Regions from separate parts of the Rossellomorea yichunensis genome, predicted to be linked through region 1. Evidence: riboswitches for the same ligand, from Rfam matches in the RefSeq annotation. Region 1 holds a riboswitch; each other region holds the start of a gene.

Evidence for each region. Region 1 has a riboswitch for lysine ahead of RSX31_RS09915 (aspartate kinase). Riboswitches for the same ligand answer to the same signal wherever they lie in the genome.
Region 2: linked by a shared signal. The riboswitch ahead of RSX31_RS14580 (Na+/H+ antiporter NhaC family protein) and the one ahead of RSX31_RS09915 (aspartate kinase) in region 1 are both predicted to bind lysine.
Region 3: linked by a shared signal. The riboswitch ahead of lysA (diaminopimelate decarboxylase) and the one ahead of RSX31_RS09915 (aspartate kinase) in region 1 are both predicted to bind lysine.

What each region holds. Positions count from the first base shown of each region.
Region 1 is NZ_JAVYAD010000003.1:408,129-415,587, forward strand. Features, by position in the region: gene RSX31_RS09890 (enoyl-CoA hydratase) at 1-391, shown strand, start outside; gene RSX31_RS09895 (electron transfer flavoprotein subunit beta/FixA family protein) at 525-1,298, shown strand; gene RSX31_RS09900 (electron transfer flavoprotein subunit alpha/FixB family protein) at 1,341-2,321, shown strand; gene trxA (thioredoxin) at 2,529-2,843, shown strand; gene uvrC (excinuclease ABC subunit UvrC) at 3,263-5,032, shown strand; lysine riboswitch at 5,318-5,496, shown strand; gene RSX31_RS09915 (aspartate kinase) at 5,689-6,927, shown strand; gene RSX31_RS09920 (YslB family protein) at 7,018-7,455, opposite strand.
Region 2 is NZ_JAVYAD010000005.1:107,558-115,016, forward strand. Features, by position in the region: gene RSX31_RS14575 (sodium-dependent transporter) at 1-549, opposite strand, end outside; gene RSX31_RS14580 (Na+/H+ antiporter NhaC family protein) at 858-2,423, opposite strand; lysine riboswitch at 2,539-2,720, opposite strand; gene yunB (sporulation protein YunB) at 2,800-3,564, opposite strand; gene RSX31_RS14590 (HD-GYP domain-containing protein) at 3,624-4,736, opposite strand; gene RSX31_RS14595 (YunC family protein) at 4,931-5,233, opposite strand; gene RSX31_RS14600 (bifunctional metallophosphatase/5'-nucleotidase) at 5,290-6,642, opposite strand; gene RSX31_RS14605 (sulfite exporter TauE/SafE family protein) at 6,670-7,459, opposite strand, start outside.
Region 3 is NZ_JAVYAD010000007.1:250,032-257,490, reverse strand. Features, by position in the region: gene RSX31_RS19500 (DMT family transporter) at 1-281, opposite strand, end outside; gene RSX31_RS19495 (helix-turn-helix domain-containing protein) at 374-964, shown strand; gene RSX31_RS19490 (sigma-70 family RNA polymerase sigma factor) at 1,318-1,854, shown strand; gene RSX31_RS19485 (DUF4179 domain-containing protein) at 1,835-3,235, shown strand; lysine riboswitch at 3,356-3,532, shown strand; gene lysA (diaminopimelate decarboxylase) at 3,648-4,934, shown strand; gene RSX31_RS19475 (GTP pyrophosphokinase) at 5,209-5,868, opposite strand; gene RSX31_RS19470 (S8 family peptidase) at 6,330-7,459, shown strand, end outside.

The DNA.
Region 1 (7,459 bases):
CGGTCTACCGGAGCTTCAGTTAGGACTTGTACCCGGATTTGCAGGCTCTCAGCGCTTGCCGAAATTGGTTGGAAGAGCAAAAGCGGCAGAAATGCTATTAACGAGTGAGCCAATCAGTGGAACAGAAGCTGTACAGTGGGGACTTGCCAATAAAGCATATCCTGAGGATCAGCTCTTCGATAAAGCGAAGGAAATGGCCGATAAGATAGCGAAGAAAAGCCCAGGGGCGATGAAAGCAGCCATTGAGTTGTTAAGTTATACTAAAGATGATCGTTTCTATGAAGGTGTAATGAGAGAATCGGATCTTTTCGGTGAAATTTTTGTATCAGCTGATGCCAAAGAGGGTATTTCAGCTTTTGTTGAAAAGAGAGAACCGCACTTTAAAGGCTAGAATACATTCTTGTAATATAGTAAACTCTTATTGAGGGGCAGTCTTGAATGTTCAAGCTGCCCATTCAAAGGGGTTAAATTGTCAAAATCTTTTTAAGGGAAAGAATGTTTACATTATTAGGAGGGACTTACGCATGAACATCTATGTACTTTTGAAAAGAACGTTTGATACCGAGGAGAAAATTTCGATCCTAAACGGTCAAATTGCTGAAGATGGAGCTGAATTTATCATAAATCCTTACGATGAATATGCAGTGGAAGAAGCTATTCAAGTTCGCGATGCACATGGTGGAGAAGTGACGGTTGTGACAGTTGGCGGAGAAGAAAGTGAAAAGCAACTGAGAACAGCACTGGCAATGGGTGCAGATAAAGCAGTCCTGATCAACACAGAGGATGACCTTGATCATGGTGATCAATTCACTACAGCCAAAATCCTTGCCCACTATTTGAAAGAACAGGAAGTAGATTTAATCCTGGCAGGTAATGTCGCCATTGACGGTGGATCTGGACAAGTTGGACCACGTGTGGCAGAACAGCTTGATATCCCTTATGTAACTACGATTACGAAATTAGAAATTGATGGCGGAACGGTAACGGTCACACGTGACGTAGAAGGGGATTCAGAAGTAATTGAAACATCCCTGCCTTTACTGGTAACGGCACAGCAAGGATTGAACGAACCACGATATCCATCGCTTCCAGGAATCATGAAAGCGAAGAAAAAGCCACTAGATGAAGTAGAATTGGATGATATTGATTTAGATGAAGATGAAGTAGAAGCGAAGACAAAAACAATTGAAATCTACCTTCCACCGAAGAAGGAAGCAGGTAAAGTATTAGAAGGCGAATTGGATGCTCAAGTATCAGAGCTTGTTTCACTTCTTCGCAATGAAGCGAAAGTTATATAAGTCTGACTCATAGTAATAACTAACATTCAGGGGGTATTTAACATGGCGAGAAAAGTATTAGTACTTGGAGAAGTTCGGGACGGATCATTACGTAATGTTTCCTTTGAAGCGATTGCGGCAGGTAAAACAGTATCTGAAGGCGGAGAAGTAGTAGCCGTTTTAATCGGCAAAAGTGTAAGCGCTTTAGGTGAGGAAATGATTCAATATGGTGCGGACAAAGTAGTGGTTGTGGAAGATGATAAACTGGAGCAGTATACGTCAGATGGCTATTCACAAGCCGTTCTAGCAGTTATCGACCAAGAGAAGCCTGAAGGAATCATCTTCGGACATACTGCACTTGGAAAAGACTTGTCTCCTAAAGTGGCCAGTAAGCTAAGCACAGGATTGATTTCTGATGCAACCGATCTTGAAGAAGCTGGCGGGAACCTGGTATTTACAAGACCGATTTATTCCGGGAAAGCATTTGAAAAGAAAATTGTGACAGGCGGTGTGCTTTTTGCGACGATCCGTCCAAATAACATCGAGCCGTTAGCGAAAGATGAGTCACGTACAGGAGAAGTTTCTTCCCTTTCCGTTGATATTAAAGACTTACGCACAATCATTAAAGAAGTCGTACGTAAAGCAAGCGAAGGTGTGGACCTGTCTGAAGCGAAAGTCATCATCGCCGGCGGACGCGGAGTGAAAAGTGAAGATGGATTCAATCCTCTTAAAGAACTGGCGGATGTTCTTGGTGGAGCTGTTGGAGCATCACGTGGAGCATGTGATGCCGACTATTGTGACTATTCCCTGCAAATTGGTCAAACAGGTAAAGTCGTAACGCCTGACCTATATATTGCATGTGGTATATCTGGAGCTATCCAGCATTTAGCGGGTATGTCGAATTCTAAAGTCATCGTTGCGATCAATAAAGATCCTGAAGCGAACATCTTTAACGTAGCAGATTATGGAATCGTGGGTGACCTGTTCGAAGTGGTACCGATGCTGACTGAAGAGTTTAAAAAGCTTAAAGTATCTTCTTCTTGATTCAATTCACGTTTTGAAGTAGCGTCTATAGGGTATGAACATATTATGTAGTGAAAATAAGGATGCAGCCGGATGGCTGCTCCTTATTTTTCTTCCCTGTATATTCCGTTATCTGAAGGGAATATTACCTACGAGCAGATTAATAGCATCACAAAAAAAACGGTGATATACTAACGTTACATTCAAAGTTTTAGGAGGCGCATATAAATGGCAATTACACATGCTACTGATCAATCATTCTCTACTGAAACAAATTCCGGACTGGTATTAGCGGATTTCTGGGCACCTTGGTGTGGGCCTTGTAAAATGATCGCTCCAGTACTGGAAGAGTTAGATGGAGAAATGGGCGACAAAGTGAAAATCGTCAAAGTTGACGTTGATGAAAATCAGGAAACAGCAGGTAAATACGGGGTTATGAGTATCCCGACTTTAGTTGTCCTTAAAGATGGCGAAGTTGTAGACAAAGTAATCGGTTTCCAACCTAAGGAAGCACTTGCTGAACTATTAAACAAACACGTATAAGATAATCTTTGATACACCGGGCCTCGATTTGTGAGCCCCGGTGTTTTATTGTATTAAACTATCTATCAGACAGTTGGATCCTGAGCATGCAGCCCTGATACTTGTTGCCTTTGACCAAGCCGCCTCGTTTTAAGGGAATCAAAAAAATCAGATAAATGTTAAACCTTAAACCAACTTTAAATTGGAATCCATTCATTGAAAGCCTTACAATAGGCTAAGAAGGAATTCCAGACTGAGTTGGTTTTTATATGAAGAGAAACGAAAAAAAATAAAAAGTGACAAACAATAAAAATGAACTTCCTTTTACTTCACTCTATTCTCCGGGATACCAAAGTGAAAAAATATTCACAGGAACAACTCGATCCTGTTTATTCAACAAACACCGTCTATAACAGGGCAGATAAGAAGGGAGAGAGTCGATGAACCCTACCATTACGAATAAATTAGCTCTATTACCGGATCAACCCGGTTGTTATTTAATGAAAGACAGACAAGGTACGATTATTTATGTGGGGAAAGCGAAAGTATTGAAGAATCGTGTGCGCTCTTATTTCACCGGTTCTCATGATGCCAAGACTCAACGGCTGGTAGGTGAAATCGAGGACTTCGAATACATCATGACTTCATCTGATCTGGAAGCCCTGGTGCTTGAAATGAACCTGATCAAAAAATATGATCCTAAATACAATGTCATGTTAAAGGATGATAAAAGTTATCCGTTTATCAAGTTAACGAACGAGAGACACCCAAGACTTATTACGACCCGCAAAGTCCAAAGGGGGAAAGGGCGTTACTTTGGACCGTATCCCAACGCAGGAGCCGCTAATGAAACAAAAAAGCTTCTGGATCGGCTGTATCCGTTACGAAAATGCACGACCCTTCCTGATCGGGCATGTCTTTACTATCATATGGGTCAGTGTCTTGCTCCTTGTATCAAAGAAGTAAGTAAAGACACTTATAGAGAAATGACTGACGAAATTTCCAGGTTCCTGAATGGCGGATATAAAGATATCAAGAATCAATTAACGGTGAAAATGAATGAAGCAGCAGAGAATCTGGAATTTGAGAGAGCGAAGGAATTCCGCGATCAAATCCTTCACATTGAAGCGACAATGGAGAAGCAAAAGATGACCATGACCGATTTCACTGATCGGGATGTGTTCGGATATTCCGTTGATAAAGGCTGGATGTGTGTTCAGGTATTCTTTGTGCGTCAAGGTAAGCTCATTGAGCGGGATGTGTCACTCTTCCCACTCTATAATGAACCCGAGGACGAATTTCTGACTTTCTTAGGTCAGTTTTATTCGAAATCCAATCATTTTAAGCCAAAGGAACTTTTCTTGCCTGAGGAGATTGATGAAGAATTGGCGGCTAAGCTGATCGAGGTGAAAATCACCAAGCCTAAACGTGGAAAGAAGAAAGAGTTGGTCAAGCTTGCCGAAAAGAATGCGAAACAGGCACTTGAAGAAAAGTTCGCCTTGATTGAAAGAGATGAAGAACGGACGATCAAGGCGATCGAACGTCTCGGGGAGCATATGGGCATTTATACTCCTTTCCGGATCGAAGCATTTGATAACTCGAATATCCAGGGTTCGGACCCTGTGTCTGCGATGATTGTATTCCTCGACGGGAAACCTGCGAAGAAAGAGTATCGAAAGTATAAGATTAAAACCGTGAAGGGGCCTGATGATTATGAATCCATGCGGGAGGTCGTACGCAGACGGTACTCGAGAGTTTTAAAAGATGGTCTTCCTTTACCCGATCTCATTATCATCGATGGGGGAAAAGGGCAGATTGAAGCGGCGAGGGATGTCATTGAGAATGAATTGGGGTTGGATATCCCACTTGGCGGCCTTGCAAAAGATGATAAGCATCAGACATCGGAACTGCTGTATGGGAATCCATTGCAAATCGTTCCTCTTGAAAAGAGAAGCCAGGAATTCTACTTACTACAGAGGATCCAGGATGAAGTCCACCGATTTGCCATCACCTTCCACAGACAGCTCAGAGGAAAAAGCGCATTCCAGTCTACCCTCGACGACATTGACGGCATAGGACCGAAACGGAAGAAGCAGCTTCTCAAGCACTTTGGCTCCATGAAGAAGATGAAAGAAGCAACGGTGGAGGAATTTATTGAGATAGGGATTCCGGAAGCCGTGGCTAAGGAATTGGCTGAGAAGTTGAAGTAAGTAATAGTAAAACAAGTAAGAATGTGTTTTCTTTTGATTGGGCTTATATTTAAAAGAGTGTTGTTTTTATAATGGTTTTGTTTCGAAGTAACTGGTTGACTATGATAGTTGATTGGAGCGGAAAGCGAGCACCTGTAGCGGAAATCAACCACTACTCGCTCCTACTAACTATCAAAAAGGTTTACGACGTGAAACAAAAAATGAATTTTATTTTGAATTGTGCATTGAATCACAATTTTTTGTATGCTATAATTAACGAAAATTTATAACATTATCACTTTTTAAAGTGGTGATAGAGGTGCGAACTTCAAAAGTACAGGTAAAGAGGAGTATGAGCTCTGTTGAGATGCCTGGAAAGGGGAGAGTCGCCGAAGTGGTTTCGGTCTCATGCTGATTCCGCTGGTTCTACGTTTAAGAAATGTAGGATTGTCAAGATGATTCAATCTTGGAGAGCTATCTCACAATGCCCATGAACCTATTTAGTATGTTCTGCTGTATGTTCATAAAGCAATGAGATATTATTCTCATTGCTTTTTTTATTATCCAGCGCAGGTGATGAACCTGTTCCATGAACGTTTAGGATGATTGTGATTGTACTCTTCACCATCAAAGAATGAGTCTTAACCAAGCACTCGAGTGAGAAAGAGGGAGAAGCAGTGAGTATTATTGTTCAAAAATTCGGTGGGACTTCAGTAGGTTCTGTGGAAAGAATTCAAAATGTTGCGTCAAGAATCGCAGAAGAAAAAGAAAGAGGAAATGATGTTGTGGTCGTGGTATCTGCCATGGGGAAAACGACGGATACACTCGTTGGATTGGCAAGGGAAATTACATCGCAACCAAGTAAGAGAGAAATGGATATGCTTCTCTCTACAGGGGAGCAAGTCACCATTTCGCTCCTCACGATGGCCCTGATTCAATCCGGACATGATGCCATCTCATTCACAGGCTGGCAGGCCGGGATCGAGACGGAGTCCGTTCACAGTAATGCGAGGATCACCAATATCCATACTGAAAAGATGTTGAGTCACCTTCAATCGGGAAGAGTGGTGATCGTAGCGGGATTCCAAGGGATGACGGAATCTGGGGAAATTACAACTCTCGGTCGTGGCGGATCGGATACAACCGCCGTGGCGATCGCGGCTGCCCTGAAAGCAGAGCGCTGTGATATTTATACAGATGTAGACGGGGTATACACAACGGACCCGCGTTATATTAAAGGAGCAAGGAAATTACCGTCCATTTCATATGATGAAATGTTGGAACTCGCTAATTTAGGGGCTGGAGTCCTGCATCCACGGGCAGTGGAATTTGCCAAGAATTATCAAATTCCGTTAGAAGTCAGATCCAGTATTGAGAAAATTGAAGGAACGTATATTGAGGAGGAAGCAAGCATGGAACAAAACCTGATCGTGAGAGGCGTAGCATTTGAAGGTGAAATCACACGTGTAACTGTATTTGGACTAGGAAACGCATTAACGGGACTATCTTCAGTGTTTACCACCTTAGCCAAAAATCACTTGAATGTAGATATTATCATTCAAAGCCAAACCGATCAGAATACGACCAATTTATCATTCTCTATTAAAGAACAGGACCTGGTGGAAACCCTTGCTGTTCTGGAACGAAACAAAGAGCAATTAGGCTTTACCCATGTTGAGCATGAAAGTGAGCTTGCAAAAGTATCGATCGTTGGCTCCGGTATGATCTCAAATCCAGGTGTGGCAGCGGAAATGTTCGAAGTGTTAGCTCAAAACGACATTGTGGTGAAAATGGTCAGCACGTCTGAAATCAAAGTATCTGCTGTCGTAGACGAGGAAAATATGCAAAAAGCAGCAGGCGTCCTACATACTGCATTTAACCTGGATGCGGTGAAGATGGAAGAAATCACGTTATAATACTAAAGGAGCAAAAAGCGGAACAAGTGAAAAAGGGTTGCCTGTCATGGGCAACCCTTTATTAGAGTAGGAAAAGGATGTCGGTAAGGACTACTCTACTTTATCTTTCTCGTCCCATCTTACAATCACTTTCACTGAATGACTCCGTTTATGTAGTTCGTCGGCAGCCTCTGCCACACATTTCTTTTGTAACTGTACTTGTTCGGCTAGAAAGCCCGTTTCCAGTTTGAATGTTACATCCGACTTTAAGGCAAGGCGTCGTTCTAACACCGGTCCGCTTATTTCAAAGGTCATCTCATTCTTTTTTTGTTCCAGCAGTGTAAGAGTTCCCCAGCCGGCTTCAGCGAAAAACGATATCAGTTCCTCTGATGACTGAAGGGGGAATTTCCGAGAGAGCTGTTTTCCACCCCAGTATAATATATCGGGTGTATGCTTTCCTAAAATTTCTGGAATCAATATGTCACGTAACATTTCATATCCGAAGATTGGAACGGACGGTTGATGTACTTCTTCTTTTTTCTGTTCCAAGTAA
Region 2 (7,459 bases), on a different contig from region 1:
TAGTGCCGGAATAAAGATCTTATTCGCTACTTCGATTCCCTTCTTTACACCTTTGAAAAGAATCCCTAGTGTAATCACCCATACCAATACAAGTGGAATGAATACTCCAGGAACGATACTTCCTGTCTGACCTGGATCAACCGTAAGCTTCAAATAGTCGTTGAATAAGAATGACTCTGTATCCTTCCCCCAACCTAAATTGAAAGAAAACACACTGTACGACATCGCCCATGCGATAATGACGGCATAATAGGTAGATATGACAAATGCGATTAATACTTGCCACCAGCCAAGCCACTCAAATTTCCTATTAAGACGGAAATAAGATAGTGGTGCCGACCCACGGTACTTATGACCTAACGTAAATTCAAGCACTAATAATGGAATTCCCGCTGTAAGAAGAGCGAATAAATAAGGAATAAAGAATGCTCCTCCACCATTTTCATACGCTACTGCCGGAAAACGCCAAATGTTTCCCAAACCGATTGCTGACCCGACAGCAGCAAGAATAAATCCTGCTCGTGTTCCAAACTGGGCACGTTTCTCCATGTTGGTCCCCCCTAGTTCTTTCCAACTACCATATTAAGGTATTTGAAATTTTTATATTTTCAGATTATTTATAATCTAAAGTCAGTATAGCTAGTTCCACGCCAATTGTCAAAGCTATTTTGAAGCTTTTAAAGAGATTTTTTAAAATTGGGACAGGTACTATTTCACTATAAGAATTTTGTCGAAACATGAAGGATTAATGATCGGAAAGGTTGAGGTGGGTTTTGGGATACCGTCACGGGTTTTAATAAAAGCACGAATGCATAATAAAAAACCAGAAGCCGATGAGCTCCTGGTTTTTCATTATATTATTGTTCTGAAACTGCCGGTTTTGCTTTTTCTCCAAACAGAAAAGCGAATGCGATGATTAAGATGATCACAACGCCAAGACCGAATAGTGTGCTTCCAGTGAATCCTAATACAAGATATCCAATTGAAGCAGCAACCGCTCCTATTAATGCGTATGGAAGCTGTGTAAGAACGTGATCGATATGATTGCTTCCTGCCCCTGTAGAGGAAAGGATGGTTGTATCCGAGATTGGAGAACAGTGATCTCCCAATACGGACCCGGCTAATACAGCTGCCATAGCAGGAAGTAAGATACTTACATCTGTAGCTGCAGCAATTTCCCCGGCGATCGGAAGTAAGATTCCGAAAGATCCCCATGAAGTTCCCGTCGAGAATGCCATGATTCCGGCAACTAAGAATAAAATGACTGGAAGTGCCTGCATCGGTAAGCTTGATTGTTCAACCAGACCCGCAAGATACGTACCTGTTTGCAATTGATCGATCAACGTGACGATCGTCCAGGCGAAGATAAGGATGTAAACGGCCGGCAACATGGATTTGATCCCTTCCACTACTGCTACTCCAACTGCTTTACCTTCGATTCCTTTCAAGCTGACTTGACGGATGAAGAAGATCAGCGCAACAAGGAGACCGAATAATCCACCATATAATAATGATTTCGTTACATCTGTATTTTCAAAAATCGGCAGGATGTCAAATGATCCAACGGCTTGATACCCTGTCCAGAGCATCATTCCAATTGTACCGATAACAAGTGCTACGATCGGCCAGACAAGATCACCAACTGATCCTTTCGAGCTGACAGGCAGATCATTTTTCAATTCGCCTGGAATCTCCTTTTCAGGATCATAAAGGGCTCCCGTTTCAAGGGCTCTTACTTCATGCTCTTTCATCTTTCCAAAGTCCAGGCCTTTAGCAGCAACCATGATTACAAGCAGAACAGCTGCCCAGACATAAAGGTTCATTGGAATCATTTGAACGAAGGCTGAAAATGCGGTGTACTCTGTGATACTGTGAGTAGCGAGAATCGAACCGATGATACCGATGATGTACGCTCCCCAGCTTGAGATTGGTGAAACGACACAAATCGGTGCAGATGTCGAGTCGATGATATAGGCCAGTTTGGCACGTGAAATTTTGTGACGATCCGTAATGGGTCTCGAAACCTGCCCAACAGCAAGTGCGTTAAAATAGTCATCAATAAAAATTATGATACCTAAAACGGCTGCAAGAAGCTGTGCACCTTTTCTCGTTTTCACACGTTTCATCGCCCATTCACCGAATGCGCGGCTACCGCCGGAAATATTCACAAATGCTGTGATGACACCAAGAATGAGCAAGAAGAAGATAATATAGACATTCCAGGTGTTGAGCGCTCCATCTGCGACAAAGATGCCTTTAAATGCGTCCCACATAAAGCTGAATGTTTTCGTAATTGAGAAATCTGCTAACAGAAAGGCAGACGCAACGATTCCTACTCCCAGAGAAAGTAGAACCCGTCTCGTAAGTATAACCATAAGAATGGCTAAAAGGGGTGGTAATAATGAGTAAATCGTGTTTTCCATAGTGTCCTCCTCCTATTTGATAGGGGGGAACCATCGTAGCATGACAGAGGATAATAAAAAAAGGCAACGATAGAGAAGCTATCATTACCTTAATAAGTAATTTAAGTGCTCCATCACGATCTGTAGCTCCCCATTATAGAGATTCCCTATAATGACAGTGTTATCCTTCTTCAAGATAACCCCAGCAAATACACATTCGACATGTATATTTACTTCGGCAAAAGTTCCCTTTCATCTGTTCTCTAAGTTGTCATCCTCAAACAGCTTACTCTTGAACTCTGCGCCTCTACCCCATCGGACTGATGATGTGGTGTGTTATAAAATTTTCTTTATTAATATATCAAACTATCATTCTTTTGACAACTTTTTTTCCTGACTAATTTGTGGGAATTTCAATAGAAGGACTGGATTCCCCACCTCCATTGTTATAAAACTGCGGTACATCCAGGTGGACGGTACCCATGGCAACCAGGATATCCTGCTTGATGGTTTCAGTTTTCGTTGCAAATGGAATGATGATCTGGACATTGACTTCAAGCTCGACAAACACTTTTACAACGGCATTATTTATCCCGAATTGCTCTACCGTAGTCTTAATATCAGATCGGACATCCCCGATCGAGTGAAAGCGAATCGGCACTTTTGGACCAAGGTTACCGAGTAACACGTTGTTGGTCGCTTGGCCAAGAGGGACAGAGTAAGTGATGCCCTTCGCTGCTTTTGACTTACCTTCATCGATTTCCACTTCGGTAATAAATTCAAGGTTTTCTAAATTCCCTTCCTCTGCTTCTTGCAGGTTTTGCTGAACTAAGTTGGTGATTTCTGCCTGAACCCGGTTGATGGTCTGAGTATTATATTTAAATGAAACAATATCGCCTTCTGTATTCTTCACTTCTTCCGTTATATCCGAAATATCAAGAACATCTGCAATTTTTTTGTTTATTGCTTTATTGATAACCAACGTACCGATCCTGCTGGTTTGAGTTTCAGCATAAGCAAGCAGTGTCGGTTTCAAACCTTTGTTAATGATCCACAATCCGAATCCAGTCGAAATCATAAAGAATAGAATCGTGATGATCATCACATATCGAAAAGGCAGCGGCCCTCCTCTTCGGGGTTTGTATGTTTTAAACTTTGACAAAAAAATCCCCCCTTACAAGCTATTTGTATGCAAAGTAAGAGGGGTTTAACGCAAAAAAATTATTTAATTTTAAGAGATTGTGGTTCATAATCCGGATCAAATCCGGTAATCACCTTATCTAATTCCGCACTTAAATCCATGGGATAAGGAGTTCGTATTTCCTGTCCATCTTCTTCGATGATCCGGATCACCGGTCGATCCGTTACACCTTTATTTTGATCGGTCACAATTCCTTTTCGCCCATCATTCAGCTCGACAACCATCCCATTTGGATATATGGCCACAGAAGACCTGAAGGCTTCAATTACATTTGTATCAAACAGAGTACCGCTTCCTGCATATAATACCTCCAGCGCTTGATGTGGAAGCATTGCTTTCCGATATACACGATTTGACGTCATGGCGTCGAATACATCGGCCACCGCAATGATTTTTGCAAAGGGGTGGATATCCTCACCTTTGATTCCCCTTGGATATCCGGATCCATCAAGCCGCTCATGATGCTGATACGCGCAGTGAGCAATGATCAGGGACACAGAATGAAGCTGTCGCAAAATCTCAAAACCGTGTTCTGAATGCTTCTTGATTTCACAAAATTCGTCTTCTGTCAGCTTTCCTGGCTTCAGGAGAATTTCCTCCGGCACAAGCATCTTACCGATATCATGCAAAATTGCTCCCACGCCTAACTGCTCGAGCTGTTTAGTGGACAGTTTAAGTTCCAGACCTATGGATAATGTATACAAAGTCACATTAAATGAATGATGAAAAATATAGGAGTTATATGTGAAAACATCCGTCAAAATGGTTAGGAGATCATGATTCGCCTTTACTTCAGACAAGACTACATCAATCACCTGCTTCAATTGCTTGGCACTATCTTCAATCATAAGCACACCTGGTGGCGCTTTCGATACGCTTAGTTGATTAAAGGCCATCTCAATATTGTTTACAGCTTGCTGTCTCACCTTACTCGAAACAGTTCCCTTTACATGGATTCCCTTCGAAAGGGAGTCTTCAATATAGACATACTGGATGCTAAGCTCCTGCAACCTGAAAATCATGCGTTCTGTAATCGGAACGTTATCATGAATTAAAGCTTGACCTCTCATATTATATACGGTTGTAGCTAGAACCATGCCCGGTTTCAAAGCCCTAGTTGATATAAGCCTCATAGAATTCTCCTATGTAATTCTTTCATTTTTCGACAAAATTTCCTAGTATCTCCATTATAAAGGATAAAAACGTTCTTGCAAGGTGTATTTCCTGATATATTGTTAATTATTCATGAAAGAATATAAAGCGAATGGTGATATTCACCCAACAAAAAACCAGCGCTCTCGGAAAAAGCAACTGGTCCAATTTATACTTATATCATTTTCAACAATGCATCCCGGCCGATCATGCCCGGTGTGATGCCGCGATTTTCTGCCTCATAGGTGATGGATTCCAGAGGGGCGTCCAGAAGCTGATCGATTGTTTTTACACCGACTGCTCTGCCTGCAATGATTCCTCTGTCTTTCAACTTCTCATTTAGTAACCCTACGTCCAGTGCTCCACACATTATATATCCTATATCACTCGTTACAACGAGGAGATTGGTTTTGGGCAGTTCAACAGAAATCGCTAAAAAGGTATGTCCCTGAATGGAAATCGGAGATACATTCATCATGTGCTATCGCTCCTTTCCCTCATATGTATGATACGGGATTGGAAACGGTGATACATTTACTGCTTTAATTTCCACTGGAGGACATCCCGTAAAAACTCAGGCATAAAATATTTTTTCTCCAGTCTTTGAAGGTCTGGAAAGAAGTGTCCAAACGTGAACATATCTGGTAAGGCAAGCTTGTATATCTTCTGTGGATCAATCGGTTTTTGACCGATTAAGATTTCATGGCCGTTGAATTGAATATTCCTGTATACAAACCGGCCCATCACCTTGCCTCTGAATCCTAATCCCTTTACTTGAAGATGCGGCCATTCCTCATTAAATGTCTGTTTAATGATTTCCTTCAGCTCTGCCCCCTTCATCTCGATGAGACATGGATTGATGGGGTGAGGCAGGATCCGGTGCAGATCCTGTTTCGTCACTGCCCCCTCTTCCAGTCCATCAATGAGCAGTCCTGAATTGAGAAAAGCACAATCAGCCTCACACCATTCAGCAACAGCATTACATAACACATCCGGAAGAGGAGAAGGATTAAACCAATCCACTGCCAGGGGTTCGGCGAGCTCGGTTACTTTTTCTCCTAACAATGCCTCCCCCTCCTGATACCACTCGAGGCTTTCCTGCTCTTCTTTTTCTACAGGGGGAAGTTCCTGCTGTTCATAAAGCTGTGCTTTTTTGCCGACAATCTTTTTATTGGCTATGTCAACCTCTATCATCATATGACCAACATAATGACCATACTTTCCAGCTGCGCCAAGCATCGTTTTCTTAATTTCTTTTCCTTGATGCAACACATGATGGGTATGAGCTCCAAGGATCACGTCAATTTCGGGAAATTGCGCTGCAATCAACTCATCATCCCGAATCCCCAGGTGAGATAGAAGAATCACCATATCCACCTGGGGGTGAAGCTCTTGAACCAATTTCTCAAGCTCATCCAACGGAGAAGTAATATTCCAGCCGAGGGCTTTATAAAAAGGTTTAAAATAAGCTGTCAATCCGATGACGCCAATTTTCATGCCACTATCCGTTTGATAAATATGATGGGCTTTGGCCCAGCTCGGAAGCTGCGAAGACTGGTCTAATAGATTGCCTACAATCACGTGAAAATCTGCATGGTCATACAGGCTGTTTAAATCTACATAGTCCAGTGTAATTCCTTCATTGTTCCCGATCGTTATAGCATCATAGCCTACTTCATTTAGAAAATCGACGTTTCCTTTTCCTAAAGTAGCTTCACTTAATGGATGCCAGCGGTCTACATGATCTCCGATATCAAATAGATAAACAGGTTCTCCTTCATCCAGATGCCATTGTTTTCTCTTCTTCAAAAATTCCCGAATCCTTGACCAATGCTCAAAATGACTGTGAAGGTCGTTTGTATGATAAATATGAATGGTTTCTTTCACTATTTGCTCACTCCTATTGGAGGTATATTATCCTGTAATACCTTGGTAAATCAATCGAATTCCAATTAAAATTAATATAATCCGCAAAACACTCACTAATACTTTTGATTCGAGCTTCGTATTCAAATAGGCCCCAAACTTTGCCCCTATCCAGGCACCGGGAATGAGTGCAAGTGCATATAACCACTTTACATTGCCAAACATGACATGCGTTCCTGAACTGACCAACGCCGATAGAAAAATCATGAACATGGATGTCGCGACGGCTACATGAGGTGGAAAAAGAAAAATCAAGATCATTGCAGGTACCATTAATGATCCACCGCCAATGCCAAATAATCCAGATGTAAATCCAACTGCAAAGGCAATAGCCGCCCCTAATAAAGGAGGATACCCATATCGAAAGGTGTTTCCGCCAGGATCGGTGAATTCCCGTTGAAACGATGCACTCTTGAATGTCTCAATAGGCTTTAACTTGTTTCTAATCATGAGCACTATGGCAATCAGAATCATAAATATACCAAAATATAAATTAAAGCTTTCCATGTTCAATCCCTTGTTTACCCATGCTCCAAGTATCGAACCTGGCCCACTTCCGGCAAAGAAGATCAGGCCGCTTTTATAATCAACGGTCTTATGCTTTAAATAAGCCAGGGTGGATGATAACCCTGTGAAAATCATAATGACCAATGATGTTCCTACAGCTGTCTGAGGATTCATTCCCTCTATCAAGCTTGTATATGTACCGAAATAGATAAGGGCAGGAACAATGATGACTCCTCCCCCCAGTCCTACGAGGGATCCTATCGCTCCTGCT
Region 3 (7,459 bases), on a different contig from region 1:
CCCGGTCCGTACGCAGCCGCATAAGTGATAGGGCCATAAAAGAGCACAAACCCGACAAAACTCCATGTCAGCCACTCAAATGGTCGCTTCCTTATTTCAATCCACACTTGATTTACATTCTTCCTTAAACCTACAATAAGGAATAGGAAGGGGAGCATGAGCAGGAATCGCAGGGATGAACTCCACATCCAGCTTCCACCAGCTAGCTCCATTGAACGGTTCAGAATAAAGGTGACGGCAAAGAACATAGATGAAATGATACCGAGAGCAAGCTCTTTGATGATGAACACTCCTTTCCGTTTTATATACTATAGTTTATTTTACATATATTATAATATACTTACATACATTGTCTATAGAAAGAGGTAGGAATATGAACAATGACGGTTTGACTTGGCAGGACCCGGAAAAATTGGCGCAACACGTCGGGATGACACTGAGACATATACGACATGAGCGCGGGCTCAACCTGCAGGAGCTCGCCGCCATGACCGAAGTCAGTACTTTGACACTTAGCAAGATCGAAAGGGGAGAAGCGAATCCGTCTTTGACGATCATCTGGAAAATAGCGAATGGTTTAGCTATCCCGATATCCGCCCTCCTCGTGGAAAAACAGGAAGTCCAGATCTCCCGGAAAAATGAAGGGAGCAAAGTGATCAGTGCCAATGAATCCTTGACCTTGGAACCGATGTTTACTTCCTCTGGCTATGGCTCATTGGAAACCCACAGGGCCTTCCTGAAACCGGACAGTGAGTACAGTGCCGATGCCCACCAACCCGGGGTGATTGAATTTGTCACGGTCATGGAAGGAAGAGTGCGTGTGAAGGTGCAGGATGAGGAATTCGAGCTAGGTCAGTATGACTCGATCAAGTTCCATGGTGATAAAGTACACAGCTACATCAATATGGAATCAACGGAAGCAGTCCTGCATTTTGTGATGATTTACACGGGACGGACAGATTGAAGCTTATCGATGGGATAAGCTTCTTTTTTTAGCAAAAAGCCTAACGGTGGAGGTTAAAAAAGGTTGATTCAATCTTTATTTGACTTTGGGATCATTTTTATTCAAACTTCTTGGCGGCTGACCCCATCCGATTTACTTAATTGCGTCGAAATCGGCCATGATTGCGTCATTTTCGAGGGGAATTGCGTCATTATCAAAGATAATTGCGTCAATTTTATATTAAATGCGTCTCATTACATCATTTATGCGTATTTTTGAAATATATGGTAGATGCTCCCTTTTCCACCACACAAAAAATTCCTTGAAACTTTTCCCACCCCACCGGACTCTAATGAATGACAGGAGGTTAATCAATGGATGTAAAACTTGTAAAAAAAGCAATAAAGGGGAATGAACAGGCATTCGAAAGGCTGATCCACTCAGAAAGTGAGAAGTTATACCGGACGGCATTTCTATATGTAAGAAATAAAGAGGATGCTCTGGATGTTGTGCAGGAAACGGTTTGTAAAGCATTCACCTCAATATCCCGGTTGAAAAATCCGGAGTATTTCAGCACCTGGCTGATCAAGATCCTGATACATACGGCATACAGCATCCTAAAGAAACAAAACCGGCTCGTGCTGACAGGGGATGAGTTTCTCGATACCGCCATCGTCTCAGAAGAACAGGATGTAGAAGGGCGGATTGACTTGATTACAGCTATGGCGTCTTTGAATCAAAACTATCAAACGGTCATTATCTTATTCTATTTCCAGGGTCAGTCGATCAAGATGATTGCCGATACGATGGGTACGCCTGAAGGGACGGTCAAGACGTATCTTCACCGGGCAAAGCTGGAATTGAGAATGCTATTGGAAGGAGTGAATCAGTATGGACAAAAAATGGTTTGAGGAAGAAATGAACAGCATCGAGGTACCAAAAGAAGAGGTTTTTGAGGCAATCTCAACAGGAATACAAAAAGGTAGAAAACAAAAAGTCCGGAAAAAAACGGCCAAAATAAGTGCCGCCTTTACCACCGCTGCTGCCTCCATGGTACTCATTTCGGGCTTCCTATTCGCACCTGTGAACAATGCACTGGCCAAACTGCCTGTACTGGGCGGCATTTACGAAAAAGTAGGTTCCCAGGTCGGGAAAGAACTCTATTTCAGCGATAAAGTGACGGAAGTTAATCAGGCCGCCACTTCCAACGGTGTCGATGTAACGATTACAAGCACGTATTATGACGGGAACATCATCGGGGTCACCTTCAAGGCGAAGGGTGATGACCTTTCCATTGAACATATGGACGAAGGGAATCGTCCGGTGAGCGGTTACAGCTATCACCTCTTCGACGGGAAGGATCAGAATCAATGGGGGTCGGGAAGTTCGGGTCTTAAAAAAGACGGGGATGAGTTCATAGGCTCGATCGAATTTTACCGGGACGGGAAAGAACCGCCGGAAAACTTCACCCTTCCGTTAACTTTCACCCATATGGCCGATGTGAACGGGACTTGGACCTTTGATGTACCGGTTGAGAGGATTCCATCTGAAACGATCCACACAGATGTAAGGACAGAATCGCCCCATGGTGAAATTGAGCTGCAAGTGACATCCATCACTAAAGGAAAAGCTACGACTACACTGGAGTATACATATTCGGTGAAGTCGGAGAAGGATACGTTAAATCTGGTCGTGTTTGATGACTTAGGGAACCGGTTATCAAAGTCCAGTGCAGAGACACTGAATATCAAAGAAGTTGACGGTGATTATCAAAAGACTGTCAGGGAGCTGTTCACTAGTAAACTCAGTGATAAGGCACAGTCGCTGAAAGTCCAAGCTGATATGGAGCGAGTAGATGAAGACGGCATCATCTCACTGAAGGATTCACCTCCATTCCAGGTGAAGAGCCCTCGTTTTGGCTATCAGGTCACGATACAAGATATCCAAAACGTAAAAGGGAAGGTGACACTGGACTTCACCATCGATGCCATCAAAGAAAAACAATTCAATTATGATATTTTAGAGAATTTTGCTCAATTCGTTCAGGTGATCCCATCAAAAGATATTAAAAGAAATGCCAAGGATGAACTAGATTATAATGAGATGCTGAATCATATGATCAGAAGTGCTACAACGAAAACAGTGGATAAGGATACTCTCCGTTATCAATCCACGTTTACATTGCCTCAGGATGCCAACCTTGAGGACTACTCTCTAATTGTTCCATTCGAGTCATTGAGCAGAAATGATAAGCCCGTCAAAATGAAACCGTTCGAAATCAATCTGAAATAAAATGATCCACGAAATCCCCGGGCTCCATTCCGGGGATTTTGCCTATTTCTCTCTCAAAAACCAATTGACAACTATTTCAAGAGAATGGTATAGTAATTCAAACAAAATAATACGTCACTCTCTGATAATAGAGGCGCGAGTATGATGAGTACCTTCTTTGAGAATAATGGATTCTGAGAAAAGAAGGGAAAGGCAGATCGCCGAAGCAGAAAATAGCCAATTCTATTTTTTGTTGGGCCAGCATTGAAGAAATGCTGGACTGTCACAATGAAGAAGTTGTGGAGAACTATTGAAGAGATGTTAATACATAGTCTTCATCATGTTTCCAAAACTTTTGATGATAAACCGTATGAGCATCGCTTCATACGGTTTTTTTGTGTTTTTTTAGAGAGAGTCAAAAGGAGTATAGGATATGAGTACAGTTGATGTGAATGTTCGTGGAGATCTTGAAATCGGGGGAATGAGCACGGGTGAGTTGGTGGAGACCTATGGGACGCCTTTAATGGTCTACGATGAAAGGATGATCCGTGAAAATGCACGATTGTTCCGAAATGCATTCCTGGAAAGTGGTTTGCAGTACCAGGTGGCTTATGCGAGTAAAGCGTTTCTATGTAAAGAGATGGTGCGCCTGGCAGAGCAGGAGGAACTATCCTTGGATGTCGTGTCCGGAGGGGAATTGTATACGGCATTGGAGGCGGGATTTCCCGCTGAACGCATTCATTTCCACGGGAACAACAAGTCGGAAGAGGAGCTCATCATGGCTCTTGAAGCTGAGATCGGCTGCTTTGTCGTCGATAGTTTCCTTGAACTTGAACTGCTGCACGACCTGGCAAAGGAGCGTGAGCAAAAGGTTCAGATCCTGATCAGGGTCACGCCAGGTGTGGAAGCCCACACCCATGAGTACATCACGACGGGACAGGAGGATTCGAAATTCGGATTCAGCATTTCCAACGGACAGGCGAATACGGCGATTCAGTTAGCTCTCCGCAAGCCGTACTTCTCATTACTCGGGCTGCATTCACATATTGGATCCCAGATTTTCGAACGGGAAGGTTTTGATCAGGCGATTCAAGTACTGGCTGATTTCCTGCAAAAAATCCGGATCGAGTATGATGTGACGATGCCGGTCCTGAATATCGGCGGAGGATTTGGTGTCCGGTATACGGAAGAAGACCAGCCCTTGCCGATTCCAATTTATGTGAAATCTATTACCGATAGTGTGAAGAACTATTTTGCAAAGAATGAATATCCTCTTCCTGAAGTATGGGTGGAGCCGGGCCGAAGTATGGTGGCAGAAGCGGGTACGACGTTGTACAAAGTGGGATCAAAGAAAATCATCCCGGATGTGCGTACGTATGTCGCGATTGACGGAGGGATGACGGATAATATCCGCCCCGCCCTATATCAGGCGAAATACCATGCGGTCCTGGCCAACCGTCCACAAGAGGAATGCACCGAGCTTGTGAGTATTGCAGGGAAATGTTGCGAATCCGGTGACATGCTGATTTGGGACCTGATGCTTCCTCCGACGAATTACGGTGATATACTGGCGGTGTTCAGTACAGGGGCTTACGGGTATTCGATGGCGAGTAATTATAACCGGATCCCCCGCCCTGCCGTTGTGTTTGTGCATGATGGGGAATCACGGGTCGTGATTGAGCGTGAATCGTATGCAGATTTAGTTCGGAATGACCGATAAATAGGGTTGGTTTTCCCTACCTACAACGGAATGGGTACTAGTTCCTGCCCTGAAAGTCCATAACTCAAACACTCATCTGTATAAAAAAGAAGACTGCGTCTCATTAGACGCAGCCTTCTTTTTTTATCTATTCATAAATCCTCTTCCGAAAGTATTGTAAGTAATGGATGAACCTACCTGGTGAGACATAGGGATAGGTCCTCTGTCCCGGTCTGAAGATCCAGGTTCGACCCACAAAGAAGCTGCATTGAAGCATGCAAGCCTCTTTGTTTTGTCAATCTTCCTCTTTTGAGAGCTGCACCAGAAATTGATGAACCTCATTCGGTGTCATCAAACTCGAATCCTCTCCATCCTCTTTTTTTAATATATTGATTTCATGATTGAGCTGTTCCATCTTGCGATCAAGTAAAGCCGCCTGTGTAGCGGCTTCCTTTAACCCATCCTGGATATGGGAGGGAATCTGCTTGTTATATTTGTAGTAAATTTTATGCTCGAGACTTGCCCAGAAATCCATGGCGATTGTGCGGATCTGAATCTCCACATACACGACTTCCACGCGATCTGTCAAAAAAATAGGAATTTGCACGATGAGGTGAAGGCTTTGATACCCATTTGGCTTCGGAGTCTTGATATAGTCCTTCACTTCCACCACTGTAATGTCATGTTGGGATTGAATCAAGTCCGACACCTTATAGATATCCTCGATGAACGAGCAGGTGATGCGTACGCCTGCAATATCCCGGATTTGTTCTTTCATCTGATCAAAGGAAGGTTTCATGTCCTTCTTTGACATCTTCTTCAGGATACTTTCGGGGGACTTTAGACGGGTCGAAATGTGTTCGATCGGATTGTATTCATGGATGACCTGGAATTCTTCCCTTAAGATATTGATCTTTGTCCGGACTTCTTCAAGGGCGAATTTATATGAAAGCATGAAGCGGTTCAGGTTCGTTCTCAGTTCTTTAAGGTTAATCTCATTCACGTTGACTGCTCCCTTAGATTGTAATGGTATCAGTATATCCAATTTGCCCCCTCGACATCTAGTCTGGAAACGTGACAATTTTGTATCTATTTTCATATAAAAGTTGAATGGAATCTAGTGTTCACATGGAGACTAGTTCTCTACTCCCGAAAAATAACCCCAATTGAGTATTGCCTGTGCTGAGACTTACAATTTAATTAACCACAGACATACAAAATGACTCCTAGAGAAACAAGCCTGCATCCCCGTATTAGCATACGACCATGTAAACTGGGAGGTGATCACTGACGAATTCATCCTGGTAGTCTACTTAAATATTTTTAGGACTACATACCTTCTTTATTTTTCCCTCAGCAAGAGTCTACTCATATGAATCAATCAACTGACGAAATGAATAGAATAGGAGAATGTTCATGAAAAAGCTTAACGTGAAACCACTTCTTGTTGGATCGATTGCTGCGACGATGATTTCAGGTTCGATGTTCCAGGTAGATGCACTCGGTATCTCTTCCAAGGGGAAGGAACTCGAGGAGTCTAAGATTGATAAGAATGAAGCAATTAAAGGGGAACATACTATCACCCTCATCACTGGTGATGTGGTAAAGGTGTCGACCCTCCAAAATGGCAAACAGATCATTAATGTGGAGCCTGCTGATAAGAATGGTGAAGGTGTCCGTGTCATGACCATTAAAGAGGAAACATTCGTATTCCCTAACTCCGCCATGCCTTATATGGCCGCAGGAAAAATGGATGAAGACTTATTTAATATTACAAAATTGATCGAGTATGGGTATGATGACAAGAATCAAGCGTCTGTACCTGTCATCGTAGAATACAAAGAAACCAAGGCTAAGACTTTCTCAGCAGCTCCGGCCCCAAAAGGATCGAAGAAAGTGAGAGACTTGGAAAGCATTAATGGAGCGGCCCTTTCTGCAGAGAAAAAGCAGGCAGATACGTTCTGGAAAGACGTCACCGTTCAAAGTGAAAAGAATGAAACGGAAAAAGTACCCCAATTTGAATACGGCGTCGATAAAATATGGCTGGATGGCCGCGTAGAAGCAGCCCTTGATCAAAGTGTGCCGCAAATTGAAGCGGATTCCGCATGGGAGCAAGGTTATACAGGAGAGGGAGTCAAGGTTGCCGTACTTGATACTGGAATCGACTCGGAGCATCCTGATATAGCAGGTCAGATTGATGATGCTGTAAGCTTCGTACCTGGTGAAGAAGTGAAGGACGTCAATGGTCACGGAACCCATGTTGCCTCTACCGTTCTTGGAACCGGTGCAGGCGATGGAAAACATAAAGGTGTCGCTCCCGATGCCCGATTATTAGTTGGAAAGGTATTGAGTGATCAAGGATACGGGCAGGATTCCTGGATCATCGACGGAATGGAGTGGGCCTCAGAAAATGCCAAAATCGTCAATATGAGTCTTGGAAGCGATATGCCAAGTGATGGGACAGACCCAATGGCAGAAGCGGTGAATCGATTGACAGATGAAAATGGAACTTTATTCGTCATCGCTGCCGGTAACAGAGGCGGGGA